Regions from separate parts of the Paenalcaligenes sp. DL 463 genome, predicted to be linked through region 1. Evidence: predicted binding sites of a transcription regulator. Region 1 holds the regulator's gene; each other region holds the start of a gene.
What was found. Region 1 encodes FNR, which switches genes on or off when oxygen is low (the NO sensors DNR and NnrR bind a similar motif). Its sites were predicted from a motif close to TTGATNNNNATCAA; they were not measured.

Region 1 (10,468 bases):
ACCCACATAGAAATATCCTTGATCAGACTGTTCCGAAAAAGGGAAGTCCTCAAGCTCGCCAAGCAACACAAACTTAGCTTGTGGAGCCTGTCCCTCGACCAAACTCTGCCGCAACCACTCTGTGACATCGTCATCAATCGCTTGAGGAAAATAGCGATACAGCGACGACAACTCAACACGTTGTAAATCGCCATAGAGACGTAACTGGCCCAAATTTGAATGCAAGGGATTCGACCACTCGCCCGACGCTTGTGCCCAAAAGTCGCTGTTTTCTATGGATAACTGATTAAAGGCTAAAACCTCACCCTGCCATTGGCCACTGATGGCAGCCTGATCCAACACAATAGACTGATCCCAAACCGGGCCCTCAGCAATACTGATCTGAGAGGCCAAGGCCTTAAACTGCAGCGCCGAATCTGTGGCTGCCTCTGCTTGTATGAGGCCATTGATACTGCTCCAGTCTCCGCGCGCAGAAAACGAGAAGCGATTCGCTTCCAGCTTTTGTTCAGCCACCATCATGCTTAGGTCTTCAAGCTCTGCGTTCAACTGCAAAGCGGCCATCTGGCCGGCTTCAAGATCGGCCCACAATTCAAGCGTATTCAGCGATACCGCCCATCCCTCAGGAAGGTTCAGGCTACGGCTCCAGAGCTGGGCGCTGTCACCGCTCATTTGGACGTAAAGCTTGCCAAACACTTGCTCTATGGATAACGCCTGTCCCTCAGTAGGTTGAATGTCAGCAATGGCCAGCAATTCGTTTTGACCCGTATCCTGATTATCACTTCGCACCACAACATGATGTCGCTCAGGCAAAGCGCTTAAGGACAGTGTCAAACCATGTATCGCCACCGGAGCTAAACCGCGCAGCTGATCCGTCCACGTTAAGTTCGCGTCGATGATGCGGACACTAGGCTGTTGACTTAACCACGTTAACAGCGGTGCTTGCCCTGGATCCTGTGCTGGAGGAGCGACAGCCGCTTCGGAATGCGAGCCCAGTTTGATATGCTCAATATACAGGGCAGCCTGTGCGTCTCGGCGCAGCGACACATCAAGACCTTCTATTTCGATATGCTCGAAACCAATACGCTTGTCGAGAAGAGCACGCCAACTAGGCACTAACGCCACTCGGGGAACTCGTAACGCTGGCGCACTGTGAGGAGTGGTAGACCAGCTTATACCCCTTAGCTCAAGGCGGGGGTGTATACCTTTCCAACTCGCACTGATATGCTCGAACTCGACGGAAACCCCAAGCGCCGACGACAACTGCTCTTGTATGGGAGCTTTCCAGTGATTAATCTGTGGTAAAACCCAAAACCGCAAGACCGACACACCCACTACCACTACTACATACAACGTAAGTAGTAGATAGAGGCTAAAGCGGAACACCTTTCGCATCGGATCCTTAACGGGGAATAATTTGTTGATGCCTCATCAGCATAAACAGAGCGTTTAACGTCCCAGACGGGGCAATGATTTCTATTAAAAAAATCGAATGAATGAAGCCATTATATTGAAGTCTGCCCTGCAATGGTCTGGCGCTTTGCAACGTAAGCTCCTTGCCTCGCCCCAGTTCGCCATTGAGCTGCAACACTACGTTAAGCGGCCCGTCAGCACAGAGCAAATTAGCGCTTGGCTAAAAGAACTAACGGCGGGCGCAGTCGACACCAACATCCATGAGACAAAACGCGTTTTACGACAATTGCGCGAGCGTGTTTTCTATACACTGATGGTACGAGACACACAGGACGCCGCCTCTCTACAGGAAGTTGTGGAAGCCATGAGCTTTTTGGCCGACATCGCCATGGGCGAGGCCTACCGCTGCGCCATGAGCTTCTTAATCGAGCGTCATGGGGCTCCGACCGACCCTAAAACAGGACGCCTATTAGAGTTACTGATTATCGCCATGGGTAAATGGGGAGGTAAGGAACTCAACGTCTCATCCGACATCGATTTTATCGCGATCTACGACGCTGAAGGTGAAACGGATGGAAAGCGGAAAATTAGTTATCACGAGTTTTATCAGCGCTTAGTTAAACAGATCAACCTCATTCTTTCGGATATGACCGAGCATGGACAAGTCTTTAGATGTGACCTGCGTTTGCGTCCAGACGGCGATTCCGGGCCTTTAGCATGGAGCCTAACCGCCGTCGAGAACTACTTAGTGCTACAAGGACGCGAATGGGAACGATACGCCTGGTTAAAAGCTCGGCCATTAACACAGTCTTACGCCCCCAACAGTAATACGCAAGCGTTATGCGAAGCCTTTACACGTTTGCGATCCCCTTTTGTCTATCGCAAATACTTCGATTTTGACGCCTTAGCATCCCTGCGAAACTTACGAGAACGCATTCGCGAAGATTGGCAACAAAAAGCGTATGCTCGAAATGCTACCGATGCAAAGTTGAATATCAAATTGGGGGACGGAGGAATACGTGAAATTGAATTCGTCATCCAATTGAACCAGCTCATCCGTGGCGGACGCCAACCTTCACTACAAACTGAAACGCTTCTCTGCGCCATTGACATGCAGGTGCAGGCAGGCGTTCTTGATCAAACCGTAGCAACCAAATTAAAAGCGGCTTATCGCTTTCTACGTCGCGTTGAGCATATGCTTCAGTACAAAGACGACGCCCAAACCCACCTCCTACCCACGTCAGACGACACTTACGCCGCCTTAGCTAAGGTGCTTGGAATGTCGACAACGGATTTCAGCGCAGAACTTAATCAGCACCGACTGTTCGTTAATGAAAGCTTCAGAAATGCCTTCCGTATTGCGGGCTTAGGCGAGGAAAAAGATACACACCCAGCTTCCCCGCCTGCCCCATCAGCACCGGTAACAGAGCCATGCCCTGAACAAACAAAGTTTCAAGAGTATGCCAGCACACAACTTGAACTTATACGAAAGAGCCATCGCCTACGTCACTTACCCCGTCAAAGCCGTGAGCGCCTAGAGCTTTTATTGCCACTTATCGTGCAGGAAGCTTCGTTGTCGGAGGCTCCGCAAGAGACCTTATTACGCCTACTCAATGTGGTAGAAAGTATCTCCCAACGTAGTGCTTACCTAGCCTTACTTGCCGAATACCCCGATACCTTAAAACGACTCACCACTATCGTCGCTGCCAGCCCTTGGGTGGCGCAGTATCTGGCCCAGTATCCACTGGTGCTCGATAGCCTTATAGAGTGGCAATCGTTAATGCAAGAACCTGACTTTGAAGCCTTGAAACTTCAATTGCAGCGCGAACTCGATGCATGCCGGCTTCCCAACGGGCAACCTGACATTGAGCAACAGATGAACTTGATGCGCAATGTCCAACACCAAGTCACGTTTCAGTTAATCGCCCAAGATCTTTCAGGCCTGCACAGCGTAGAAAAACTTGCCGATTCGCTTTCGGCCCTCGCCGATCTCATGCTAGAGGAGACCATAAGTCGCACTTGGCCTCTGGCCCAGAGCCGAGACAACACAGGTGGCCCACTACGCCCACCCCAGTTTGCGGTCATCGCTTATGGAAAACTGGGAGGAAAAGAGCTGGGGTATGCTTCTGATTTAGATCTGGTTTTTCTCTACGACGACCCCGACAACAATGCTGTGGAACAGTACGTTCGACTGGGGCGCCGCATGATTTCTTGGCTGTCTACTCTTACGTCGTCCGGCCGCTTATACGAGGTCGATACGCGACTTCGCCCCGACGGAGACGCCGGCTTAATCGCCGTTAGCATCGATGGTTTTGAACAGTACCAAAGTCGTAGCGCCTGGAGCTGGGAGCATCAGGCGATCACCCGAGCTCGTTTTGTTGCCGGAGACGTTAGTATCGGGGCTCGATTTGAAGAGCTAAGGCGAAAGATCTTATTACGCCAACGCGATCCCCTTCAATTGCGCGAAGACATAAGCAAGATGCGCGAACGCATCCGAGCCGGACACCCTAACCACAGTGACCTGTTCGACTTAAAGCACGACAAAGGGGGCATGGTCGACATCGAGTTCATCACACAGTACCTAGTGTTATCGCACGCTCATCAACACCCTGTCCTCTTGAACAACCTAGGGAACATCGCCCTACTCGGCCTTGCCGCTGATCAGAAACTGATCGATCAAGCACTTAGTGCTAAAGTAATAGCCGCTTATCGGCATTACCGAAAACGTCAACACAACCTACGCTTACAAGCTCAGACATGGGTGCGTGTCCCTCCCGAACAACACGAAGCTGACCGCGCCGCCGTACAGCAGCTTTGGGATGTTGTGATTGGCAGCTAAAATACAAGCATTACTGTAAGGATTTTCATCAATGTCTACCCCTCCTACTACCCGCGTACCGCTAGCCCTTCCAGAGCAGCGAAAGAAAGTGTTATTGCACTCCTGCTGTGCCCCTTGCTCGGGCGAAGTGATGGAGGCCATGACGGCATCAGGCATTGACTACGCCATCTATTTTTATAATCCGAATATTCACCCCGTTCGCGAATACGAAATCCGCAAACAAGAAAACATTCGCTATGCTGAGAAGCACGGTATTGAATTTATCGACGCCGATTACGATGTCGACAATTGGTTTGACCGTGTGAAAGGAATGGAGAACGAGCCCGAGCGCGGCATTCGCTGCACAGAGTGTTTCGATATGCGCTTTGAACGAACCGCGTTGTATGCACATGAGCATGGCTTTGACACAATCACCAGCTCTTTAGGCATTTCTCGCTGGAAAGACATGGATCAAATTAACGGCTGTGGCCTACGCGCTGCGGCCCGCTACCCCGATTTACACTATTGGACTTACAACTGGCGCAAAGGCGGTGGCTCGCAACGCATGCTTGAAATTAGCAAAGACGAAGCGTTTTACATGCAAGAGTACTGTGGCTGTGTGTATTCCTTGCGTGACACCAACCGGTGGCGCCGTTCTAAAGGACGTGACCGTATTGAAATAGGCGTGAAATTTTATTCTTGGGATGCAAATCGAGAAACGCTAAACAGCCAAGACTAAGGAAAAACACCCCTAACGTCGCTTAAATTTAAAAAAAGCTCGACCTCATCTTAAGGTCGAGCTTTTTATTTCATCAATACCAAGCTGGGCAAGGTGACTTAATGCACGACGGGTGGCACCCCATCAAATACAAACTGATCGTTTTGCCAATCCACAGGCACGACGTCATTTTCACCAAACTTCCCTTCGAGTATCAACTTAGCCACCGGATTCTCTATATGTTGTTGTATCGCGCGCTTTAACGGACGCGCACCAAACAACGGATCGAAACCCACGGCTGCTAATTCGTTCAATGCCGCTTCACTCACTTCTAAATGCATATCGCGATCTCGTAAGCGCTCGGCCAAACGTTCAAGTTGAATTTTGGCAATTGCCTGAATTTGCTCAGCCCCTAATGCATGGAATACCACGACTTCGTCAATACGGTTCAAAAACTCAGGACGGAAGGCAAGTTTCACCTCTTCCCAGACCACTTGTTTGACCGTCTCGTAAGGCTCATCACTCATTTCCTGAATATGATGCGCCCCCAAGTTAGACGTCATAATCACTACCGTATTTCGAAAATCAACAGTGCGTCCCTGACCATCCGTCAAGCGCCCATCATCTAACACCTGAAGCAGCACGTTGAATACATCAGGATGCGCTTTTTCTACCTCATCCAGCAAAATCACACTGTAGGGTTTGCGTCTAACCGCTTCCGTTAAATACCCTCCCTGCTCGTAACCCACGTAACCAGGAGGCGCACCGATCAAACGCGCAACCGAGTGTTTCTCCATAAACTCTGACATATCAATACGAATCAGATGCTCTTCAGAGTCGAATAAGAAGCTAGCTAAGGCTTTGGTTAGCTCAGTCTTACCCACACCTGTAGGCCCTAAGAACAAGAAGGAACCGTAAGGCCTAGAAGGGTCGGACAGCCCAGCTCGCGAGCGACGTATCGCATCAGAAACCAACGTAACGGCTTCAGACTGCCCCACCACTCGGCGTGTTAGGTGGTTCTCCATCTGCAGCAGTTTCTCGCGTTCACCCTGCATCATGCGTGAGACCGGAATGCCGGTGGCACGAGACACCACCTCAGCGATCTCTTCAGCGCCCACCTCTGTGCGCAGCAGCTTAGGTTTATCTTCAGCCACATGTGTCTTACTGTCTTCCGCTGTTTGCAAACGTCCCTCTAGCGCTGGAAGACGCCCGTACTGTAGCTCGGCTAACTTATCAAACTGCCCTTTACGTTGCAGCTCGGCCATCTCGGCCCGTAGCTGATCAATTTCTTCTTTAATCGACTGCGTACCTTGCACAGCTGCTTTCTCAGCCTTCCAGACCTCTTCGTAATCGTTATATTCACGCTCAAGGCGAAGTAATTCATCTTCGATCACCTGTAAACGTCGTTGCGAAGCATCATCACTTTCTTTACGTACCGCTTCACGTTCAATCTTTAACTGAATCATCCGACGATCCAATTTATCCATGACCTCAGGCTTAGAGTCGATCTCCATTCGTATACGGGCCGCCGCCTCATCGATAAGATCGATCGCTTTATCGGGCAAGAACCTATCGGTAATATAACGATTCGACAACTCTGCCGCCGCCACGATAGCTGGGTCGGTAATAGCGACGCCATGGTGCAACTCATAACGCTCTTGCAAGCCTCGTAAGATCGCAATTGTGGATTCTATATCCGGCTCATTGACCTGAACTTTCTGAAACCGACGTTCAAGCGCGGCATCCTTCTCGATGTACTGGCGATACTCGTCCAGCGTTGTCGCACCAATACAGTGCAGCTCTCCGCGCGCTAGCGCAGGTTTGAGCATATTGCCAGCATCCATCGCCCCTTCCGCTTTACCTGCACCGACGACAGTATGGATTTCATCAATGAATAAAATCGTACGACCTGCATCATGCGAAAGCTCTTTTAAGACTGCCTTTAAGCGCTCTTCAAATTCGCCACGGTATTTTGCACCTGCTAACAACGCGGCTAAATCCAGCACCAAAACTCGCTTACCTTTCAAGTTCTCAGGTACTTCATTATTAACAATGCGCTGTGCTAAACCTTCCACAATAGCCGTTTTACCTACGCCTGGTTCGCCAATTAGCACTGGGTTATTCTTGGTCCTACGTTGCAATATTTGTATTGAGCGGCGAATTTCATCGTCCCTACCGATGACAGGATCCAATTTACCCAAACGCGCGCGCTCAGTAAGGTCGGTCGTGTACTTCGCTAGCGCTTCACGGTTAGCATCGCCTTCAGCATCATTAATTGAGCTTCCACCACGAACAGCATCAATCGCAGCAACTAAGGAGGCCTCTTGTAATCCAGCCTCTCGTAACAGACGTCCGGTTTGACCTTTGTCTCGACTTAGCACGAGTAGAAAAAGCTCACTAGCGATGTAAGTGTCGCCACGAGAGGTGGCTTCTTTTTCGCAGTGAGCCAAGGCCACCTGCAGTTCGCGGCTAATTTGAAAGTTACTTTCACTTCCTTGAACTTGCGGAAGCCCTTCAAGCGCCATTTTAAGGCTAGTTTGCAATCGAGGAACCGCGACCCCGGCGCGCGCTAGAAGGCTGCCCACACCGGAATCAGCATCCGCCAGCAACGCCGACAACACGTGTATAGGCTCTAAGTAAGGATGGTTATGTTGTAACGCTAAGCTTTGCGCATCGGCTAGCGCTTGCTGAAACTTGGTCGTTAATTTATCGATTCGCATATCTGGCATACCTACACAGTAAAGGCACGGATGCCGAAGCCTAAATGCTAAGAGCCGCGCCGGTAATAACTAAGAATTAACTTATAGATGAAGCCAATTTTATGAAATTCAAGCTAACCATCACTTGGCGCACCGCACGCACCCCGCTGTCAGCGTAATTACCCCTACTTTCTTCGATAACGACACAAGCCAAAGCATTCCATCGTCCCCAAGTCAAAGGATTACATTTCATTACGCAAAAACGTAACGAAAAGCGATACATAAAATCGTTATAAATCAAGGGTTACTGCGTAAAGGTATTAATAACAATAGGGGTAACAAAGAAATTAAGGGGTTCTTTAGGTACTTTCTCTAATCTATAGCTACAATTACCTTTGATCTATCTCAAAGCAACGATGCTTAATATGTTGGAGCAAACTTTGTCTATTCAAAAACGTTACGCCATCCCTGAAGATGCTATGCGGTGTTCGACATGTATGTTAAGCGACATCTGCTTGCCATTCGGCATGTCCAGTAACGACCGCGCTAAGCTTGACGACCTCGTCCAAGAGCGCGTGCGCGTAGCCAAAGGACAGGCCTTATTTCACCTTGAAGATGAGGTTAATGCCATTTATGCCTTACGTTCTGGGTGTATAAAAACCCAACTAGAAGATGCGGGAGGACAAGTCCAGATTACGGGCTTTATGCTGCCTGGTGAACTGATAGGCATGGACGGGCTGCTGCACAACAAGCACGTCTCCAATGCGATTGCTCTTGAAGACAGTGAGCTCTGTATTATGCGTCTGGAAGACCTAGACCGTATATCAAGCCAACTACCACAGTTGCAGCAACAACTGCGACGCCTGATGAGCAAAGAAATCAATCGCTCGCATCATCTGATTATGAATTTAGGCACGCTGCGCTCTGAGCAAAAGCTTGCCGCATTCTTGGTTAACTTGTCGCAACGATTGGGTGTATTGGGCTATTCGCCCTACGAATTTGTATTAAGAATGAGTCGCGAGGAAATTGGTAATTTTCTAGGCCTTACCTTAGAAACAATTAGCCGATTATTTTCTCGGTTCTCTCGCGAAGGCTTATTACGCATCCAACAACGCAATGTGCTGCTATTAGATCTAAACGCATTGCAAGAGCTCGCCGGCACTGACTGTGCCTAATGCCAAGGCGCTATGCATCATAGCAATTGCTTACTTAGTAAGCTCGGCGCCTTCGGTTGATTCGTATGGGTGAGATCAAGTAGCTAAAACCACTTGTTAACGCTAGCATTCCCCAAAAAAAGAAAAAGCTAAGCGCGTAAACCAATTGCCGACTGGTTGGTTGTATGCCATAGACGACGATATCCATCGGGTCTATCAGCGCAAACACAATGCCACTTGTTACACCAGCCATTAAAAATGAAGGCCACAATATCCACATCCAGGCTTGCCTGCTCATAAAAATCTCCTTAAGTAAGATCTTTAGCATCTTTACAGCCTATCAGAGAGAAGTGGCAGTCAGGCTTATGAGTCGGTTGAGGCGTCTGACTGCTCAACTTCAACAACAGCAGGTTTTGATACTACCAAACCCTGTTTTACTCCGCCATCTCTAATTACACCGTCTTGATTCTGGAAAGCCAGTGTAATAGTAATAATACACCCAACAACAGCAAGGAATGGACCGGCCATTAAAATCCAAGGCCATGGCTCTTTATACCAAGGTCTGTCATCCATATCTGTTTTAGCGGCTGTTGCCATATTTTTCCTTTAGTGTTTACACCGACTGTCGAAAAGAAAATTAACGCGGTATATAGAAGCGAGACTGTTCGGTGATGGATTCTGCCGAACCGCTAGCATCGGTTTCAACAACAGTACGTGCCGTTATTTCCACATCGTGCATCCCTTCCGCCAACCCCAAATCAATAGGTACCTGTACGTGAACCGGAATCAGCTCGTTGGATGCTGCAGGAACCATTACCACCGTGTTCCCCTCTTGATTGGTTGTGCTGATCGTAATACCAGGAATACCACCTGCTGATAACTCAACCGAAATCGGCTGTTCAGAGGTGTTCATCAGCTGCAATCGGTAAATGTTCTCAATGTACCCTCCGGGTATCTCTCTACCTAATACCCCTCGGTCACGAATGACATCCATGCGTAAGGTTTGACGGGTAACAAGCGAAAAGATGAACACACCGGTAATGACGAGCAAAATGGCGACATAAATCAAAACACGGGGTCTGAACATCTTTTGACGTACATCCGACTGAGTCAGTCGCTCAGTAATCGCTCGCCCAGAGGTATAGCGGATAAGCCCCTTATCGTAATTCATTTTGTCCATGACTTGATCACAGACGTCTACACAGGCCCCACAACCAATACACATGTACTGCAAGCCGTCGCGAATATCGATCCCTGTGGGACACACCTGCACACAGAGACTGCAATTAACACAGTCGCCCATTCCCGCTTCTTTATGATCGATACGGCGTGAACGCCCGCCTCGCGGTTCGCCGCGAATATGATCGTAACTGACAACAAAGGTGTCATCATCGACCATGACACTTTGGAAGCGAGCGTAAGGACACATGTACTTACAGACGGCTTCCCGTAAAAACCCAGCATTACCCCACGTGGCGATGGAATAAAACACCAGCCAGAACCATTGCCAAGGACCCAAGCTAAACGCCAACAACGCAGTACCTAAGTCACGGATCGGCGCAAAATATCCAATAAAGGTAAAACCCGTCCAGAAAGCAATGGCCAACCAAATGGCGTGCTTTGTTGCTTTAAGACGTAATTTCTTAGCGCTCCAAGGGGCCTCGTCAAG
Region 2 (10,468 bases), 500 kb from region 1:
ACGTGAACATGCCCATATTATTGTTTTAAATAATGTAATACTGCTCTGATCTCGGACAATAACCAAAGCAATGGCAAGGTTATCGCCATAACAACCAGCCCAATACCCGCAATTTCTTGATCGCTTTGCAAATAGAAGTTGCAGAGCCTGACGGGTTCTTCTTGATACATTACGCCAACAATAGCGGCCATCCAACAAAAATTGCCTAAGAAGAACAACTTAAGCACAAGATGAGCCCGCTGCCATGATTCTACCAACACCATGCCAGCAATGAATAACACGACGAACTTGAGTAGCTGCATGGGATGTGAGACCAACACATCATCTAATGCCTTAGGCACCATCCAATACCCTGCAGCCAGTGAAGCAAACAAAAGCCCTGGAATGCCGTATTTATTCAAATAACGATAAAGGCGGTATATAACCTGAATGACACCGCGCCGTGTGGCACGGGCAGCGGACAACGATAGGGCTGCAAAAGCCCCGGCGACCATAATTAAGGGGATGTGCACTAGCATGTGCACAGACATATATTGGGTTAGGTATGCATTGCCCCAGGCGGCAACAAAAAACAGCAATGCTGAAAGCAAACCATAAAGAGTGGCTCGCCAAGGATGAAGGTCTGATAAGCGCAACATCGTTAAACCTCGTAAGACGATAGAACAGTACTTAATGGTGTTGAACGCCCTATCGTTTGTGTGCTGTCGTTCTTAGTCGCTAGGTAAAACGCAAGACTTAGAACGCACGCTTTTGTGCTAGTTGCAACGCATACGCCAAGGCATATTCTGCCTCACCATAATCAACGATACGTGATAATAGGGCATCTGAAGACACCACGTGGTAGGCCGCGTTATGCTCGTATTCGCCGTAAGGGGCAGGAATCACCACGATCCCAAAGGCGTCCAGCAGGGCATCACGCTGTGCCGTATTTTGCAGCGTGTAGAAATCCCACACACCCGACTGGGCGCGCATAAGGTGGCTATAGCGCTGAAGCCGGTCCGCCGTATCGCTGGGATCAAAGCTAATACTGACAATACGCACCTGCTCTGTCAGGCCACGCTCTATCATGCTGGCTTGCAACTGCTGTAACTCTGTTCCCATGGCCAGACAAAGCGTGACGCAACGCGTATAAATAAAATTGACGATGAGCATACGCCCATCGTCACGAAATAACGCATTTAAATCTTGTACGCTAGCATCACGCGTTAACACCTGCGTTTCTGGCAAGGCACGAGGCGAACTCGCAATGCTATTGCGTCTGGCCGTTTCTGCTGTCAATGCTGTAAAACCTTCGGTTAGCTGATGTAGGGCAGCATAGGCCGTAACACACACCAACAAAACCGAAAGCAGCAAACGCATGACGTATACCTTACTTGAGCGCCTCTAAGTCAGCATCACCGTTCCAGGGTGTAGTGCGGTCAGCCGTTTCAGCACGCTGCGCTTGAACGAAAGCAGCATCCACGGTATCAGCACTGTTCTCAAAGTTTGTACGCAAGTGATTCATTAACCCAGCCAGCTCGGCGTCGTTTAACTTGTCATGAAAATGGGGCATAGCGCCATTGTAGGTATTACCCATCACGGTTAACTCACCGGTAATCCCATGCAGCAAAATTTGCGCCAGCACCTCTGGCTTACCTACCACCCACTCTGACCCAGCGATGGGCGGGAACACTCCCGGCACCCCTGCCCCCGTCGCTTGGTGACAGGCCACACAGTGCGCCGTATAGAGTTGGGCTCCGTCTACTTCTCCACTTTCATCAATACGAAAATCAGCAGCAATACGGTTATCGCCAACAGCGGCCGGATTACGTAAGTCAGCCGAGAATATGTAATACATGCCCCACATAAACAACGCACCGATCACTAGCAACACTACCATCGGAACCGGCATCCCCTGCTCTTGGGGATCACTTTTTTCGCGCAACTGCGGTTGAATATCGTTTTTATCTGTCATTCGTCATCTCCGGTGGCCCTGACAACAGGGTGCCACGTAGGCATCCTGTAATTAATCACGTACCACGCCGTACGAGGGGGTAATAGGATAAGTGCGGTCAAGGGCGAGCAAGTAAGCCACAAGATCTAGGGCTTCAGGCTTTGCCACCACAACCTTGCCTTCAGGCGCAAACCCTGGAGGCAAGTTAACCACTTTATCCCCCTCTTCCGCCTCGTCTTTTACGTCGAACAAATACGGATAAGAAGGCATATTACTGCCCGGTGTATAAGCACGAGGCTGATACAAGTGCCCCAACTGCCAATCTACGCTAGGCTGACGAGCGCCGATATTGAGCAAGTCAGGCCCCGTACGCATTGTGCCTAACAAATGGGGCTTGTCGTAATAATAATCACCTGCCACCGACGCTCTACCCCAGCCCCGCTGGAAATCAGGAGCTTGAGCCTGACTGCGCGGCTGCTGCGAGTGACAGTACACACAGCCTTGAGAAATATACTCTTGACGCCCTCTAAGCTCTGCTGACGAGTAAGGCTCTAACCCTTCTGGCGGCTCTACCTTAGATATTTGTAAGTGCGGCACCACTACCAGCGCTGACGTCGCCAAGGCCAAGGTCACCATGGCCCCAATAAGTAACTTATATTCGCTATGCATCTTTACTGTGCTCCTGCTACGTGGCCGCTAACTTTATCTTGATGGAACAACGCAGGACCCACACGGCGACGACCGTAACGTAATGCCATCGCTACAAAGTGAAAAGCGAAAACCAAATGCCCTATAGTCATCAACCCACCACCCACGGTTCTAGACTGTAAGTAGGGAATTGTGACATTGACTGAATCCATAAACGGACGAGCGGCATCCAACATGTACAAGCCTTGCAACCAACCCCCGATACTTAAACCAATGGCATACACAGCGAAGCCGAGCAGCACCAGCCAGAAGTGCCACGAGATCAGTTTGGGGTAAGGCCACTCCCATGCCAACACACGTGGCATCACGTAATAAATCGCGCCAAACATCACCAGAGTAAAGAAACCATACAAGCCAATGTGAGCGTGCGCGACGGTGAAGTGTGTAAAGTGAGCAACCGTATTAATGCTGCGAAGCGCTTGGAAGGACCCCTGCACAGAGCTCACGGTGTACATCATGCCACCCAGCACAATGAAACGTAGCGTCGGTGAATGCAACAACGTACGGAAATGGCCTGACAAGGTTAAATGTTGGTTAATCGAGAACGCTAACACCGGAATAATCATCATCATGCTTTGCACGATAGAAAGCGTGACCATCCAACCAGGTACCGGCCCCCCAATTAAGTGGTGTCCGCCGACTTGGCCATAGAAAAACGCCAAACCCCAAAAACCGAGTAACGACAGGTTGTAGGAAACGATGGGTTTACCAATAATTTTAGGCAGAAAATAGTAAACCGCAGCCAGCGCCATCGGCGTGTAAAACAAACCCAGCACGTTATGACCAAACCACCAGTTCATCGTGGCTTGCTCTACCCCGATATGAATGGCTGGCATATTGCCCACCAAGAACAAGACTGGGAACCAAAACAGGGCCGCACCCATATACCAAATCGAGACATACAAATGCTCGACACGACGGTTTTGCAGCGTGAACACTAAGGGCAAAGCAGCCAATGCACCACCGATGACAAGTAAGATATCCACTTGCCATGGCATCTCTAGCCATTCCATTCCATCATTAATACCGACGGCAATTGACCCTAGCCCTGCAATAAGGCCAGCATTCCAAAGCATGCCCCCTAGCAAGGCAAACCGAGCACCGATGAGGCGGGTTTTTAGCAAGCGAGGCAACATCCAGACGGCCACGCCAAAGGCCGCCATCGGCGCCCATCCATAGGCAATGATATTCAGATGCAGCGTACGCATACGACCAAAGGTGGTCCATGCCTCACTGACCAAGAAGTCGGGCGAATGCAGCTTAATCGAACTAATTAAGCCCGCGACCGAGCCCACGACTAGCCACACCACCGCACAGGCAATAAACAAAAACGCCACCAACGCTGAAGAGCGGTCGGCGTCAATGCGTTCGGCTAATTCTTGACTTAGGGTGTTTTGGGCCTGCGGCTCAAGAGGAGGTTTCTGCCCCATCTCATCTTGCAACGCTTGACGCTGCTCGGGGGTGGCGGATGGCTCATCTACTTGGCCAATCTCACCTTCGGAGAAAATTTCCTTGGCGGCATGTGGATTGGGGTCAAACAGTCTCCAGCGCAACGACCAAATAAAAACGAAGAGCCCAGTAACGGACAAAATAAATGCTAAAAGCAATACGGATACGGTATTCACAATGGTCCAGATCGGGTGAATGTGAAACAAATAACACGACAAAGCCTTATTAAGCACAAACTACGGGTGGCGAAGTCGCAAGAAAAAGCACTACAAATAGGCCACGGTCAAATCACCGACGGCATCGAAATGTTAGAACATTTAAACAACAAGCCCCACGATGACCCTTTCAGAAATAAGGATTTATTGATGAATAACAATACTAATATGTCAATAATCTGATAATGCCTATCACCCAAGAAGAACGATGGCAAAGGCCCTATGCCCCCGTCTCTGCCCCTCAACTCTTGAGAAAAACTGGCTACAATAAGCCATTGGAATAACCTATTCCACGCTCCAACTCAGCAGGAGGCTGTCAAATGGAATGCACGATAAATTGGGGCGGCCCGGAAGGGATGCTCTTTGTAGCCACTACAGGCAGTGGCCATGTCACCGCCATGGATGGCGCGCCTGAAGGTGGTGGCAACAACCTAGCCCCCCGCCCCATGGAAATGATGTTAGTTGGCGCTGGTGGCTGCGCGGCTTATGATGTGGTGTTAATCTTGAAACGTGGCCGTCATGCCATTGAGGGCTGTCAAGTGAAGGTGGCTGGCGAACGAGCAACGACGGACCCCAAAGTATTTGAAAAGCTACACTTCACGTTCATTGTGTCAGGCAAAGATTTACCCGAAAAAGCCGTAGAGCGTGCGGTTGCTCTGTCACACGAAAAGTATTGCTCAGCCACCGCCATGCTCGGTAAAACGGCTGAAATTAGCAAATCCATTGAAATTCGCGAAACCTAAAAGCGTCTCGCCCACGCCCTATTCTTATGTACAACGAATACGAAAAACTGATGCGCCTTGTGTACGAGCACGGTGTAAGCAAAACTGACCGCACCGGTACAGGCACTCGATCACTCTTTGGTCATCAGATGCGCTTTGATCTCAGCCAAGGCTTTCCAATGATCACCACAAAAAAATTGCATACTCGTAGTATCTTCATCGAGTTACTGTGGTTTTTACGGGGAGACTCCAACATTCGCTGGCTGAAAGAGCACAACGTAAGTATTTGGGACGAATGGGCTGACGCCAATGGCGACTTAGGGCCCGTGTATGGTGTGCAATGGCGCTCGTGGCCAACCCCCTCAGGCGAACATATTGATCAAATTTCTCAAGTGATTGATCAAATCAAGCGCAATCCAGACTCACGGCGACTGCTGGTCTCAGCCTGGAACGTGGCAGAGGTCAATAATATGGCACTACCGCCGTGCCACGCCCTATTTCAATTCTATGTGGCCGAAGGCAAACTGTCTTGTCAGCTTTATCAGCGTAGCGCTGATATCTTTTTAGGCGTGCCTTTTAATATTGCCAGCTACGCCTTATTAACCCATATGGTGGCACAGCAGTGCGAACTCGAGGTCGGTGACTTTATCTGGACCGGTGGTGACTGCCACCTCTACAGCAACCACTTCGAACAAGTCGAGCTGCAACTGGCGCGTACTCCTCGTCCATACCCTACGCTTACCATTAAGCGTAAGCCTGACTCGTTATTCGATTATCAATACGAGGATTTCGAAATCACCGATTACGATCCACACCCCCATATTAAAGCGCCTGTTGCCGTATGAAGACCAAGAAACCCATTATTCGCATGGTAGTGGCTTATGCCTCGAATCGTTGTATTGGTAAAGATAACGACATGCCCTGGCGTCTGCCTTCCGACTTAGCCCATTTCAAAAGGGTTACCCTAGGGCACCCTATTATTATGGGCCGTAAAACGTGGGAGTCATTGGGTAGACCTTTACCGAGTCGAGCCAACATCGTGGTAAGCCGCGATGACAGCTATCAAGCTGATGGCGCTACCGTATACGGCTCATTCGGCGCCGCCTTGCAGGCAGGAACCAGCAACAACACCGACGTTTGCTGCATTATTGGTGGCCAGCAGATTTTCACCTTGGGTTTAACGATTGCTGACGAAATTTATGCCACTGAGATTCAGTCCGTCATTGAGGGCGACACTTTTTTCCCCGCGCTACCCACAGATCAATGGGTAGAGACAGATCGTCAACCGCAGCCAGAAGAAAATGGCCTACGTTACGACTTCGTTATTTATCAGCGCAAAAAATCAGCCGTTCCTAGTTAACAACCCATCAGGCTTCACAAGCGTCATTCACTCTATTTCTATGGAAGAAAAAACCTCTCGTGCCGAACTCGCCTATGCCAAAATTTTAGAAGGCATACGTGATGGCTCACTCAAACCAGGTAACCGAATTACTGAAGCTGAAATTGCTACCTGGTTAGGCATGAGCCGCACGCCGGTGCGCGAAGCCCTTAGGCGTTTAGAGACGGCAGGTCTATTGACCACCGCGCCGTACAGCGGAATGCGTATCGCCCGCCTTGATTATCAAGAAATCATGGAGCTTTACGACATGCGGGCTGTTTTAGAACGAACCGCAGCGGGCTTAGCGGCAAAGCACGCAAGTGAGGCCGAGATTTACTCGTTAAACGAGATCATGAAACGCTATGAGGCCGCCAGTTCAGCGCCTGAATACGCTAAACATAACCGCTTATTTCATAGCGCCCTGTACTATGCGGCCCATAATCGTTATTTATTGAAATCGCTGAACTCCATTCGCGATTCTATGATTTTATTGGGCAAAACCACCTTTGAACTGCCGGGTCGAGCGGAACAAGTGCGCCGTGAGCACCGCAAGATTCTTGATGCGATCATCGCCAGAGACGCTCTTGCCGCGGGCAATGCCGCCGACGAACATATACGCGAAGCCCAAAAAGCCAGAATTATACTGTTTGGCCAAGAAAGCGATCTTAACAATAACGATTAAATCACTCCAAGCAGGGTGCTAACCGCTATCCACCAAATAAAAAGCGATGGCATCCGTGTCATCGCTTTTTTCGCTTCACCCTAACACCGCGGCTACCACTAACAGGTAATCAAACCGCGGGGTGCTAGTTATCTTCTTTTTGCTCGTCGTATTGCTCTGCATTCAGCATACTATCCACATCGCTGATTGCCGTAGGACGTAATTTAAAAATCCACGCGTCGTAGGGCTCAGTATTTAACAGCTCGGGCTGCTCTGCCAGGGCCTCATTAAAAGCGACGATCTCACCCGCAATAGGCGCATAAATATCTGATGCGGCTTTTACCGACTCGACCACGCCAGCGGTTTCACCCGACGCGAGATGTTGTCCTACCGTAAAATCACCCACATAAACCAAATCACCCAGTTGCTCTTGAGCGTATTCGGTAATACCCACCAACAAAACATCGCCCTCAATTAACACCCACTCATGGGTTTTAGCGTAGCTACGATCGTTAGGAAGACTCATCCCCACCTCTACTTAAAATAGGTCAAACAACAACGACAAACAACATAAACAGGCGAGGCCGTGACAAGCAAGCTATTGTGCACCCACTGCCCTTCCACACGCCACCCCCGACGCCCATGCCCACTGAAAATTATAACCACCTAACCAGCCCGTTACATCCACCGCTTCACCAATGAAATACAAACCCTTTACATGTTGAGCTTGCATCGTTTTTTGGTTCAGCATTTTTGTATCCACACCGCCCCGCATCACCTCAGCCTTTTTGTATCCCGCCGTGCCCACAGGAAAAAGCTCCCAATGATGAATTTGCTCGCCCAGTTGCTTTAAGGTTTTATCGGGTACATCGGCAAGACGTTGCTGGGCCAGCCCTTGTGGTACATGCGGGTTAGCGTCTAACCATTGTTCAACCAGGCGTTTAGGCCAAAAAGCAGTTAATACCGTTCCCACCTGCTGTCGGCTACCCTGCTTTGCATTCACTAAGGCATCGGCAATATTAAGCTCGGGGGCCAAGTCAATGGTGATGCTTTCACCAGGCTGCCAATAGCTGGAAATTTGTAGAATACCCGGCCCAGATAATCCCCTGTGCGTAAACAGTAAATCTTCACTGAAGCGAATGCGTTTTTTCGGAGCATCTTGATTGGATAATAAGACCTCGGTGGCCACCCCGCTTAACACAGAAAACGAACGCCACAACTGACTGTCGAAAGTCAATGGAACCAGCGCCGGGCGCGGCTCTATAATCTTCAAACCGAACTGGCGCGCCAGCTGCAACGAGAAGTCAGTAGCACCGACTTGCGGCAGGGCCATTCCACCTGTTGCGATGACCACCTCAGTGGCCCGCAGGAGGCCTTGATTGGTTTGTAACTCAAACCCTTGTTCGTAAGCGGATACCGACTCTACGCTGCAAGGCATGCGCCACGACACGCCCCCTTTGGCACACTCATTGCGTAATAATTCGATAATAGACTCGGACGAATCATCACAAAACAACTGACCTTTATGCTTTTCATGCCAAGGAATACGATGGGCATTGACCAGCTGTAGAAAATCATTAGGCCGATAGGCAGATAAAGCAGAACGACAGAAATTAGGGTTCTGCGATACAAAATTAGCAGGCGTTGTCCCCACGTTAGTGAAGTTACAACGCCCACCGCCTGAGATCCGTATTTTTTCGGCAAGCTTGGTTGCATGGTCAATGAGCACAACACGTAGACCGCGCTGCCCTGCAACACTTGCCGCCATCATCCCAGCCGCACCGGCCCCAATGACGGCGACATCAAACTGACGACTTGCCTTCATTATTCGCGAATACAGTCTACGTAGTAGCGAATGTGACCGGTTTCATCAATGTCTTGCGCCAAGCCGTGCACATAGGTTTCAAAACCTGGGAACTGTGCATTGAATTCGCGGGCAAACTGTAAATAATCAACGATCATGGAATTGAAGCGCTCGCCTGGAATCAGCAGTGGGATGCCAGGAGGGTACGGCGTCAACAGCACACCGGTTACGCGACCTTCTAAATCGTCAATATTGACCCGCTCGATCTCGCGATGCGCCATCTTCGCGTATGCATCCGACGGCTTCATGGCTGGCACCATATCACTTAGATAGACTTCGGTCGTCAGACGCGCTAAGTCGTACTTACGATAGACCTCGTGAATACGCTGACAAAGGTCGGCTAACCCTAAATGCTCGTACCCCGGTTGGCTTTTGCAGAAATCAGGAAGAATGCGCCATAGTGGTTGGTTACGGTCGTAGTCATCTTTAAATTGCTGCAAGGCCGTCAACAAGGTGTTCCAGCGACCTTTAGTGATGCCGATGGTGAACAAGATAAAGAAGGAATACAAACCGGTTTTTTCAACCACCACACCGTGTTCAGCCAAATATTTCGACACGAGGGCGGCGGGTATGCCGGTATCCGCAAAGGTGCCAGAAATATCCAACCCTGGCGTGACCACCGTGGCTTTGACCGGATCAAGCATGTTGAAGCCATCTGCTAGCTCACCAAAACCATGCCACTCATCGCCGGACTCGAGCAGCCAATCTTCGCGGTGACCTATGCCGTCGGAGACCAAGTCATCGGGGCCCCATACTTTGAACCACCAATCGTCGTCACCGAACTCGGAGTCGACCTTACGCATCGCGCGTCGGAAATTCAGGGCTTCTTTAATGCTTTCTTCGACCAAAGCGGTGCCACCGGGTGGCTCCATCATGGCTGCAGCAACATCGCATGACGCAATAATGGCGTACTGGGGCGAGGTTGAAGTGTGCATCAAGTAGGCTTCATTAAACACGTTGCGATCAAGCTGACGTTCTTCAGCATCTTGAACCGTAATTTGAGACGCTTGAGACAAACCCGCCAACATCTTATGCGTTGAGTGGGTCGCGTACACCATGGTGTTTTTGCTACGCGGACGGCCGGGCCCAATCGAGTGCATGTCTTTGTAAAAACTATGGAATGCCGCATGAGGCAACCAGGCTTCGTCAAAGTGCAAGGTTTCTAAGGTGTCGTCTAAGGTCTCTTTAATTTGTTCGACGTTATAGATCACCCCGTCGTAAGTACTTTGAGTCAGAGTAAGGATGCGTGGTTTTTTATTCGGTACCAAACTAGCAAACGGATTGGCCTCGATTTTTTTCTTGATATTTTCAGGCGAAAACTCTTCGCGCGGGATCGGTCCAATAATACCTAAGTGATTACGTGTAGGACGCAAGAACACAGGGATTGCACCTGTCATGGTGATGGCATGCAGAATGGACTTATGGCAATTGCGATCAACCACCACAATATCGTTATTCGCCACATTGGCATGCCAAACAATCTTGTTGGACGTCGAGGTGCCGTTGGTGACGAAGAAACAATGATCTGCATGGAAAAT
Region 3 (10,468 bases), 570 kb from region 1:
ATATACTCCATCAGCTCGCGCACTGAGCGAATCGTTTCCCCAAAAGGCAAAGGCTCGGTGCCGCGGAAGAACAGACCCCGCTCTACGTCGCCCTCAAGCGCATAGGCCAATTGACGATCGATGCAAAACTGACCGCTTTTTGCCACGCCGTCTCGCAAACCACAATGCGCTAAACAGTCAAAACCCTCACTGCATGCACGAGGTTGCGCGACATCTTGCAACCGTTGCTGCTTATGCAAATAAGATGCTAACCAAGGTGTCAACACCGCCCGAGCGGGTAAGCCTGCCACGCTCATGAACGTAACGGTGTCTTCCGCTTTTGCTTGGGCTAGAACACGTTTAAAGTTAGGGTGGGCATCGCACTCTTGGGTAACCGCAAAAGCCGAACCCATTTGTACAGCACTCGCACCCAGCGCTAACAACGCCTTTAGTTGATCAGGTGAATGAATTCCGCCTGCCGCAATGAGGGGGATATTTTCACCCTCAAGCCCCAAGTTCTTAAACACCTCAAGAGTGCCTTGAATCGCCACCTCGAATGTGTAATTCGGATTATCCATGGCGTCTGTATTAGGTAGTCCAAGATGACCGGCGGCAAACTTAGGATTCTCAATAACAATCGCGTCAGGCAAACGATTTTTTCGCATCCATTTGCGTAACACCAACTGTATCCCTCGCGCGTCAGACAAAATAGGGATCAACGCGACATCAGGATGGTCAACGGTCAACTCAGGCAGATCAAGCGGTAAGCCAGCACCCACTACAATCGCATCGGCGCCACTTTCACATGATTGCTTCACGTACTCTGCATACTGCGAAACGGCTCGCATGATATTGACGGCTACCGCACCTTTGCCCTGAGAAACTCGCTTGGCTTGCTGGATTTCTCGATCTAACGCCTCAAGATTGGCAACATTAATGAGGTCTATATCTTTGGTTTTGTGGGTACGCTGCATCAGATCAGGGTGATGCCTACGCAAATCCACGCTCGATATCGTTCCCAGAGCACCTAATGCAGCGACGCTGCCTGCCAATCGATGGGCAGAGACCCCAACGCCCATACCCCCTTGCACGATAGGCAAGAGTTTTTTCCCTCGTATTGTGAACGGCTTCAGTACGGTTTCTACCACTGGGCTTCCTTTTACTTGATTTGAATACGACATATGCGTCTAACTATGCCTAACAAAACAACCAACACAGTTAACCCAAATCAAAGAAACCCTTCGACAATAAAAATAAAAGCTAAAACTTTGTTTTAGATCAAACGCGAGTACGTGGCCTCGGTGCGCTTTTGTAAGAAACGGTCAAAAACCATACTAATCGCTCGTACAAATAAACGCCCTGACTCGGTAATGCGTATCGCCTCCGTCGTGATCTCCACCAAACCGGCCTCCACAAAAGCGCCTAACTCTGTAAGCTCTGTGGCGAAGTACGCTTCAAAGTCGATGTCATAGGTATCGCTTAAAGACTGAATTTGCACCGGCATCGCGCACATTAAAGCCATGATAATGTCGGCACGTAACGCATCATCTGCGTTCATGTTGTAGCCTCGACTGGTAGGCAATATCTGCTGATCAATTAACTCAAAATACGCTTTCAGCGAACGCACGTTTTGCACATGCGTTCCCGCTACTTTGCCTATTGCGGAAACACCAAAACCAATAAGATCACTGTCAGCACGAGTGGTGTAACCCTGAAAGTTTCGATGTAGGCTCTGGTCCATCCTAGCCAAACTGAGCTCGTCATCGGGCAAAGCGAAATGATCCAAACCAATATAAATGTAGCCTGCATCTAAAAGGCGTTCGGTGGACATTAAGAAAATCTGTAATCGGGTTTCAGCGTCCGGTAAATCGACTTCATTAATTAAGCGTTGGGCTTTAAAGCGCTGAGGTAAATGCGCATAGTTATAAAGCGCAATACGATCAGGTCGCAGCGAAATTAGAGTATCAAGAGTATGGCTAAAGCTGTCTACGCTCTGCTTCGGTAACCCGTAAATCAAATCAGTATTCACAGACTCGAAACCAACGCTACGACTTGTGGCAATGGCGCTGCTAACCATTTCCAAAGGCTGGATTCGATGAATCGCCTGTTGAACTTGGGGATCAAAGTCCTGCACCCCGAAGCTGGTGCGATTAAAGCCTATTTTTGCCAAATGGCTTAGCGTCTCCGCGCTTACTGTACGAGGATCAATCTCTACGCTAATTTCAGCATCATCAGAAAAAACAAAATGCTCTCGCACCGTCTGCATCAATGTTTCTAGTTCAAGCTGGCTTAGAAACGTGGGCGTTCCACCCCCAAGGTGTAGCTGTCCCGTCAATCGTTCAGGCCCTAGATAAGCAGACACCATTTTGATTTCACGAATGAGATAATCAAGATAGTGGCCTGAGCGACTCCGGTCCTGCGTAATAATCTTATTACAAGCACAAAAATAGCAGAGCGACTCACAGAACGGCAGGTGGAAGTACAAAGACAAAGGACGAAGCTCAACCGCATTATGTCGTCGTTGTAACTGCGCTATATAGTGATCTTGCGAAAAGTCGTCGATAAAACGATCAGCAGTGGGGTAAGAAGTGTAACGGGGTCCAGAACGATTAAAGCGACGTATTAAGGTCTCGGACACTGGCAAACGGGCCATTGCGCCCCCTGATTGAGAAGCGTCAAACGTGGACGCCAAGGTTTCACGACTCATTAGAGACTCCGTCACAACAACACTATTACTCGCCCACCCATGGGCGCTTCATCTATTGTGAGCCTTTAGTGAGTCTCTTTTATTGACCTGAATCAATGCACTTTAAAAGCTTTTTAAAAAAAATAGCCGATATTATGCTGAATTTATCAGGAAATATCGTATTATTAACACTAACTATTTCAACCCCACCCCTCAACCAACTAGAATCTTCGGAGCCAGATGTACTTGCTCGTGATCTTAGCGCTGCCCTTTATTGGTGGTCTGCTTTCCTCCCTGCTTCCTGCCGACTCTCGAAAACTTCAAGCCCCCTTAGCCGGTCTAGTGGCACTGAGTTGCGCCTTTTTAACGCTTCAGTATTTCCCTGCCATTGCGCGCGGGGAAATTATTGAAATATCAGCCCAATGGATACCCGCACACGGCATTGATTTCAAGTTGCGCCTAGACGGCTTCGCTTGGCTATTCAGTATGATTATTAGTGCAATGGGCGCACTTATTGCTCTGTATGCCCATTACTACTTATCCGCCAAGGACCCCTCGCGCCGCTTCTACGCTTTTCTGCAAATTTTCATGGGTGCTATGCTGGGTGTTGTCATTTCAGGCAATATCATTCAGCTTGTCGTATTCTGGGAATTGACCAGCCTGTCTTCCTTCATGCTGATTGCCTACTGGTACCACCGACGCGATGCTCGCCGTGGGGCCAGAATGTCGCTAATTATCACAGGTGGTGGTGGGCTGTGTTTATTAGCCGGCGTGCTAATGATGGGACAAGTTACCAACACCTACGATTTAGGTGAGATTTTACAATCGGGTGATTTAATTCGAAATCACCCTTGGTACCCCATTCTTTTGCTGCTGTTTGCCCTAGGTGCGTTGACGAAAAGCGCTCAGTTCCCCTTTCACATTTGGTTGCCCCGTGCGATGGCGGCACCCACACCGGTCTCCGCTTATCTACACTCAGCCACCATGGTGAAAGCTGGTGTGTTTTTATTGGTGCGCTTTTGGCCTGTCATGTCTGGTACGCCAGAATGGACATGGATCATCGGTGGGTCTGGACTGATCTCCTTGGTTTTAGCCGCATATCTGGCGACTTTCCAACGTGATATGAAAGGTGTTTTAGCCTATTCAACGATTAGTCACCTAGGCCTTATCACCATGCTGCTAGGTATGAACAGCCAGATGGCGTTGGTCGCAGCAATCTTTCATATCATGAACCACGCAACGTTCAAAGCCTCGTTGTTCATGGCCGCAGGTATTGTGGATCACGAAACCGGCACCCGAAACCTGAATCGCTTATCGGGCTTAAGACATGCCATGCCAATTACGGCAACGTTAGCCTGTGTTGCGGCCGCAGCAATGGCTGGGGTTCCTCTGCTTAATGGTTTCTTATCAAAAGAGATGTTCTTCGCTGAGACCCTGCAAGCCTCGGATGGCAGTCTGTTCGACAGCATCATCCCGTTAATTGCTGTCATTGCTACGGCATTCAGCGTCGCTTATTCGCTGCGTTTTGTTGCCCAAGTCTTCTTTGGCCCCCCCACAACCAATTTACCGAAAAAACCTCACGAACCACCACTACGCATGCTAATTCCAAGCATGATTTTGGTACTAAGCTGCCTAATCGTAGGCGTCATTCCTCAGTACACTGTCGCCCCTTTCTTACATGCTGCCGCCTTTTCTATATTAGGCCCGCAGATGCCTGAATACAGCCTGCACATTTGGCACGGTTTCAACTTACCGCTAACCATGAGCATTCTGGCTTTACTGGGTGGGGTATTACTGATCTTCGTACTGAATAACTATCGTCAAGGTCGCTCTGATCGTGCCCCCATTCTTTATCGTTTAGATGGGCAGCGCATTTTCGAAGGGATCATTAAACGTATAGAGTCCTTAGCTGACGTGCTAATCGGCAAAACGTATTCACCGCGATTACAACGTCAAGTGCTGCTCATTTTAATCGCAACCATCACGGTGGCTGCACTACCGCTGATGCGCGGAACATGGTTAGCACCTAGCGAGTTCACTCCCTTAGACCCACTATTCGCTCTCATGTGGCTAGCTGGGGCGGCCTGCGCCGTGGGTGTCGCGTATCAAGCAAAATACCATCGTCCTGCGGCATTATTGCTTGCCGGCGGCGCGGGTTTAATTACCTCGCTAACCTATGCTTGGCTCTCCGCGCCCGACTTAGCCTTAACGCAACTGGCCGTAGAGGTCGTAACCCTAGTGTTAATTTTGCTGGGCTTGCGTTGGTTACCTGCTCGTCTACCTACCGCTTCAAGTTCAGGCAAAGCCCACGCCAAGGCCATCAGTCGTCGTACCCGCGATATCATTATTGCGGTATTAGGCGGTGCAGGCCTGTCTGCCTTAGCATTTAGCGTACTTACCCGCCCCCACCCCGAAGGCGTGTCGCCCTTCTTAGTTGAACAAGCACTGCCTCTGGGTGGAGGCTCGAACGTCGTTAACGTGATTTTGGTCGACTTCCGAGGCTTTGATACCTTTGGTGAAATTACGGTATTGGGGATTGTTGCCATCAGTGTTTACGCGCTGCTACGTCGCTTCCGCCCACCCGTGGAAACCATACGTACGCCATTAGCACGTCGCCAAAATCAAAGCGATCACGCTAATACGGTCTTTGAAGAGCCTGATCCCGATCAACTGCTGCCCGAAGGCATCATGAAGCTTCCTGCCGTACTTGTGCGTCTGTTGTTGCCCACGGCTGCATTGATCTCCGTGTATTTCCTGTTACGTGGACACAATCTGCCCGGTGGTGGTTTCGTCGGGGGCCTAATCATGGCCACGGCCATTATTCTGCAATACATGGTCGGCGGCATCGTTTGGGTTGAGTCTCGTCCATTGATACAACCGCAAACGTGGATTTCACTAGGTATGCTAACGGCGGGTGCTGCGGCAATGCTGGTGTGGTGGTATGGAAAGCCCTTTTTGTCTGCACAAAGTTGGGATTTCCACCTTCCGATAATTGGCGATATACACACCTCAAGCGCACTCATTTTCGACATCGGTGTGTACATGCTAGTCATTGGATCAACCATTTTGATGTTGATCGCTCTAGCTCACCAGTCGCTGCGTTTCTATCGCAAGCTACCCTCTGCACCGCAAAAAAACAATTCGAGTGATTCATAATGGAAATCGTTTTATCTCTTGCCATTGGTGTGCTTTCAGGATCAGGCATCTGGCTACTACTACGCCCTCGTACTTTCCAAGTCATCATGGGCTTGTCCTTGGTGTCGTATGCCGTTAATTTGTTTATTTTTAGCATGGGACGCATCACACTGGGTGCACCACCGGTCATACAAACAGCCTTAGGTGGGGACGCCAGTAACTATGCTGATCCCTTACCACAGGCTTTAGTCCTTACGGCCATTGTGATTGGTTTTGCAACAACCGCTCTATTCCTCGTTGTGTTACTGGCTAATCGCGGCCTAAGTGACACCGACCACGTGGATGGTAGAGAGGAGCACGAGTCGTGAATAGCCTGCAACACCACCTACCTATTCTGCCCGTACTGATTCCGCTTCTTACCGCGGGATTGATGCTGCTATTACGAGAAACGAGTCGTAAGGTCAAAATTGCCCTAGGCATTATTTCGTTCACCTTGCAATTCATCGTGGCTACCCGCCTACTGGGCTTAGCTGATGGAAGCATTGACAGCCTATGGCCCGACGGCGTGGGCGTCTATCTACTGGGCGACTGGCCTGCTCCGTTCGGTATCGTGATCGTAGTGGATCGTCTCTCTGCCATTATGTTGGTGCTTGCCAATATTCTGGCCATTGCCACCTGGGTTTACGCTTGTGCCCGATGGGATCGAGTCGGCGTTCACTTTCATTCCTTATTCCAGCTATTACTGATGGGCCTGAACGGCGCGTTCCTAACCGGCGATCTGTTCAATCTGTTTGTTTTCTTCGAAGTCATGCTAGCGGCATCGTATGGCTTGATGTTGCATGGATCAGGTCGAGCACGAGTTAACGCTAGCTTGCACTATATTGCCGTCAACCTCATCTCGTCATTCTTATTGCTCATTGCTATCGCTCTTATTTATGGCGTTACGGGCACACTGAACATGGCGCACCTAGCAACGCAAGCCGGAGCTCTCTCTGGGCCTGATCGCTTATTATTTGAAGGGGCAGCAGCCGTACTCGGTGTGGCCTTTTTAATTAAAGCGGCAGCTTGGCCTCTTAACTATTGGCTAGTCGATGGCTATGCGAACGCCAGCCCACCCGTGGCCGGCATGTTCTCCATCATGACCAAAGTGGGGATCTACGCCCTGTTGCGAATCGGCTCGTTATTAGAGCCCTCGGGCGCGCCAGCCGCCTTTGGCGGAGCTTGGATGTTTCCTGCCGGTATCGCGACATTGATTTTCGGCTCTATCGGAATGCTAGCCGCCCATCAAACACAACGCATGGCCAGTTATTGCATCATACTGTCTTCGGGTACCCTGTTAGCCGCACTAGGCATGCCTGGTGTCATTTTGACCGGCCCCGCCCTGTTTTACATGCTCAGCTCGGTTTTAGCGTTGGGCGCCTTCTTTATGTTGCTAGAAATGATTGGTCGGGCGCAAAGCTTCGCCTCTGATTTCCTAGCGGCAAGCCAAGAAGCCTTCGAGTTAGACGACCCTGACAATGACGAGCACAGTGACTCCGTCGTAGGCATCGCCATTCCAGCAGCGATGGTATTTTTAGGCATGAGCTTCATCGCGTGTGCGCTGCTAATCATAGGCTTACCCCCCCTGTCCAGCTTTGTCGCTAAAGTGTCGATGCTATCCGCTGCGCTACAAACCTCGCACGCCGTGTCCGCCTCCTCCACCAATGCATGGATATTTACCGCTTGCGTATTGATCTCAAGCTTCATTGGTATCGTCGCGTTATCCAGAACTGGAATTCGTTTGTTCTGGGCTTTCAGTGATATCAGTGTGCCGCGCTTACGCCTTAGCGAAGCGCTGCCCGTTGCTGGGCTGATCACCGCTTGTATCGTTTTAGCGGTTCGCGCAGGCCCCATTACAACCTACTTAGAAGATACCGCTCGTTATCTGGACGAACCTGATTCTTACGTCAATGCTGTCTTATTCAAAGACGCCGTACGTGTTGTTAACATGGGTGAGAGTCATACACCATGAAAAATAAATTAACGTTTCTGTATTTGCCCGTTTTTTTACTGGGCCTATGGCTACTGCTCAATAACACACTTTCCATTGGGAGCATCGCGCTGGGGCTAAGCTTAGGCGTGCTCTTAACCATTGCGGCTATGCCTTTCAGGCCACTACGCGCTGCCGCAAAGAAACCGCTAACGGCGCTAATACTTACCGGTAAGGTTGGGTGGGATATTATTAAATCAAACGTCGCCGTCGGTGAAATTGTCTGGAAAGGCGACAACTCTGGTGCCACGCCCGGATTTCTCGACATTCCACTCACAATCACCGACCCGCATGGCCTGGCCGCTCTAGCGTGTATTGTCAGCTACACACCAGGAACCGTGTGGTCGGGTTACAACGAAAACACCAACCTTCTCACCTTGCATGTATTGGATCTAAAAGACGAGCAAGAGTGGCTAGATACGATCCAAAAACGTTATCAACTTCCACTCATCGAGATTTTTGAATGAATGGCTTAATTTACTGGTCTAGCACCTTTGCCTTGGCGTGTTTCATCGTCGGGGTTCTTATCAGTACCTACCGTCTTCTTACCGGCCCGACGGCCGTTGACCGCGTCCTTGCGCTGGACACCATGTATGTGTGTGGCTTATTAATTTTGCTGGCACTCGGTATCCGTTTTGATTCGCGCTTGTATTTTGATATGGGTCTTTTAATTGCGCTATTTGGCTTTGTAGGCTCTGCAGCCATGGCTAAATTCTTGTTACGTGGTGAGGTAATCGAACCATGAGCGAACTACCATTATGGATTTCCATTCCAGCCAGCTTACTCATGATACTGAGCGGCATTATTACCGTAACGGGTGCACTAGGACTGATACGCCTTAAGCACTTTTATAGTCGAATTCATGCACCCACCTTAGGCAATACCTTCGGGGTATTTTGCATGCTGATGGCTATGGTGATTTTGTTCTCATCGCTAACTAGCCGGCCTTTCTTGCATCCGCTATTCATTACTGTGTTATTGGTCATTGCCACACCCGTTACGGCTATCTTCTTAATGCGCGCAGCCATTAAACGCGAACTAAATCAGCGTCTTGCCGATTACGCGCCCGACGAGCCGGGTTACATGGAACTACCTTATAAAACAGGTGGTACAAGCGAGATTCGTGACGATGGCAAACCGGGTAGAACAGAGCATCCATTAAACCCGAGATAAACCCGTTACCAAGCGCGCCATCGTCACGCTTGGCAAGTGTGGCAATACACCCTTACTTATCATTACACCTCTCACGTTTATACTCGACTCATCACATTTGAATTCACGCGATTAATTTTTGAAGGAGTTCGTTTTATGCTTACTCAGCTCACGCCCTCGCTAACCAAGCTTGCTGCAGCCAGCGTTTTTGCCTTAGCCAGCACTGTGTCTTTTGCACAAACGACAGCCCAACCCACTTCGAACAGTTACCAGCAGCAGTTACAGCACTGCCAGACATTAACTGGAGAAAGTCGCGCTACCTGCCAACGTGAAGCCGGTGCAGCACTCAGCGAATCGCGCAAAAATGCGCTAACGACCAGCGGTGCTAACTTCGATCAAAATCGCACTCAGCGCTGCGCTGCCTTGCCCGCGAATCTTCGCGAAGACTGCGAGGCCCAAATGCGTAACGAACACGAAACTCAAATATTCGGTTCCGTAGAAGGGGGGGGCGTATTGAGACAAACCACCATCACCATTCCGGGTGAAACCTATTACCCAGAGCCCACCATCATTGTTCCTAAAACTGCCGACCCCGCTTTACGCGATCTAAGTCGCCCTTAAGAAATTAGGACTTTTACGTACTCATCACTTTTTTAAGACGGTGATGAGTACGAATGCATATATTTTCTCAATAAACCGCTATACTGGAATCGTTTTAAACTCTTTTATGTTCTCATGAGACGTTTCATCGTCATAGCACGCCCTGTTTCCCACACGGCTACTACCCCTTCGCTTTTAGCTCGGATTTCCCACTCTCTCTGCAACGGTCGTCTCTACTCTGACCGGTACACCTCTCACCTCGCCAACCCGCTTTGGCTCTTAGCGCCTGCTCTACGCAGCAGCGTAACTTTTTCTCGCACACGGACGACTCGATAAAATGGAATGGCTTGCCGACCCCAGCATTTGGGCTGGATTATTGACTTTGGTAGTGCTAGAAATTGTTTTAGGAATAGACAATTTAATATTTATCGCCATTCTGGCCGAGAAACTACCGCCTCACCAACGCGATAGGGCCCGCTTGATTGGCTTGTCTTTAGCACTGATTATGCGCCTTGGGCTACTAACGGCCATATCATGGCTAGTCACGCTGACGAACCCGCTATTCAATGTGGGGCCCTTTGTCTTTGCTGGCAGAGACCTGATCCTGTTAGCAGGGGGCCTGTTCTTACTCTTTAAAGCCACCAGTGAACTGCACTCGCGTCTGGAAGGGCCTGAGCCACAAGTTACCCAAAGCAAGGTTTACGCTAGTTTTGGCGTTGTCGTTACGCAAATCGTCGTGCTCGATGCTGTGTTTTCCTTAGACGCCGTTATTACGGCTGTGGGTATGGTTGAGCAGCTTCCTGTAATGATGGCCGCCGTCATCATTTCGATTGGACTGATGATTTGGGCTTCAAAACCACTGACGCGTTTTGTTAACGCCCACCCCA

Region 2: the regulator FNR is predicted to act here: its motif matches at 4,453-4,466, upstream of AC2UZI_RS04000 (cbb3-type cytochrome c oxidase subunit I).
Region 3: the regulator FNR is predicted to act here: its motif matches at 2,769-2,782, upstream of hemN (oxygen-independent coproporphyrinogen III oxidase).

The regions. Positions count from the first base shown of each region.
Region 1 covers NZ_JBYBKX010000001.1:1,362,408-1,372,875, reverse strand. Annotated here, with positions in the region: gene AC2UZI_RS06410 (YhdP family protein) at 1-1,392, opposite strand, end outside; gene glnE (bifunctional [glutamate--ammonia ligase]-adenylyl-L-tyrosine phosphorylase/[glutamate--ammonia-ligase] adenylyltransferase) at 1,490-4,249, shown strand; gene AC2UZI_RS06400 (epoxyqueuosine reductase QueH) at 4,281-4,967, shown strand; gene clpB (ATP-dependent chaperone ClpB) at 5,066-7,666, opposite strand; gene fnr (fumarate/nitrate reduction transcriptional regulator Fnr) at 8,092-8,820, shown strand; gene AC2UZI_RS06385 (hypothetical protein) at 8,855-9,097, opposite strand; gene AC2UZI_RS06380 (FixH family protein) at 9,163-9,396, opposite strand; gene ccoG (cytochrome c oxidase accessory protein CcoG) at 9,437-10,468, opposite strand, start outside.
Region 2 covers NZ_JBYBKX010000001.1:863,817-874,284, reverse strand. Annotated here, with positions in the region: gene AC2UZI_RS04020 (hypothetical protein) at 18-638, opposite strand; gene AC2UZI_RS04015 (SCO family protein) at 736-1,359, opposite strand; gene AC2UZI_RS04010 (c-type cytochrome) at 1,370-1,954, opposite strand; gene AC2UZI_RS04005 (cbb3-type cytochrome c oxidase subunit II) at 2,006-2,602, opposite strand; gene AC2UZI_RS04000 (cbb3-type cytochrome c oxidase subunit I) at 2,605-4,266, opposite strand; gene AC2UZI_RS03995 (OsmC family protein) at 4,626-5,048, shown strand; gene AC2UZI_RS03990 (thymidylate synthase) at 5,075-5,872, shown strand; gene AC2UZI_RS03985 (dihydrofolate reductase) at 5,869-6,387, shown strand; gene AC2UZI_RS03980 (GntR family transcriptional regulator) at 6,428-7,087, shown strand; gene gcvH (glycine cleavage system protein GcvH) at 7,212-7,592, opposite strand; gene AC2UZI_RS03970 (BaiN/RdsA family NAD(P)/FAD-dependent oxidoreductase) at 7,665-8,891, opposite strand; gene AC2UZI_RS03965 (Orn/Lys/Arg family decarboxylase) at 8,891-10,468, opposite strand, start outside.
Region 3 covers NZ_JBYBKX010000001.1:1,932,178-1,942,645, forward strand. Annotated here, with positions in the region: gene AC2UZI_RS09270 (NAD(P)H-dependent flavin oxidoreductase) at 1-1,160, opposite strand, end outside; gene hemN (oxygen-independent coproporphyrinogen III oxidase) at 1,253-2,686, opposite strand; gene AC2UZI_RS09280 (monovalent cation/H+ antiporter subunit A) at 2,906-5,821, shown strand; gene AC2UZI_RS09285 (Na+/H+ antiporter subunit C) at 5,821-6,168, shown strand; gene AC2UZI_RS09290 (monovalent cation/H+ antiporter subunit D) at 6,165-7,811, shown strand; gene AC2UZI_RS09295 (Na+/H+ antiporter subunit E) at 7,808-8,296, shown strand; gene AC2UZI_RS09300 (K+/H+ antiporter subunit F) at 8,293-8,574, shown strand; gene mnhG (monovalent cation/H(+) antiporter subunit G) at 8,571-9,002, shown strand; gene AC2UZI_RS09310 (hypothetical protein) at 9,138-9,602, shown strand; gene AC2UZI_RS09315 (TerC family protein) at 9,919-10,468, shown strand, end outside.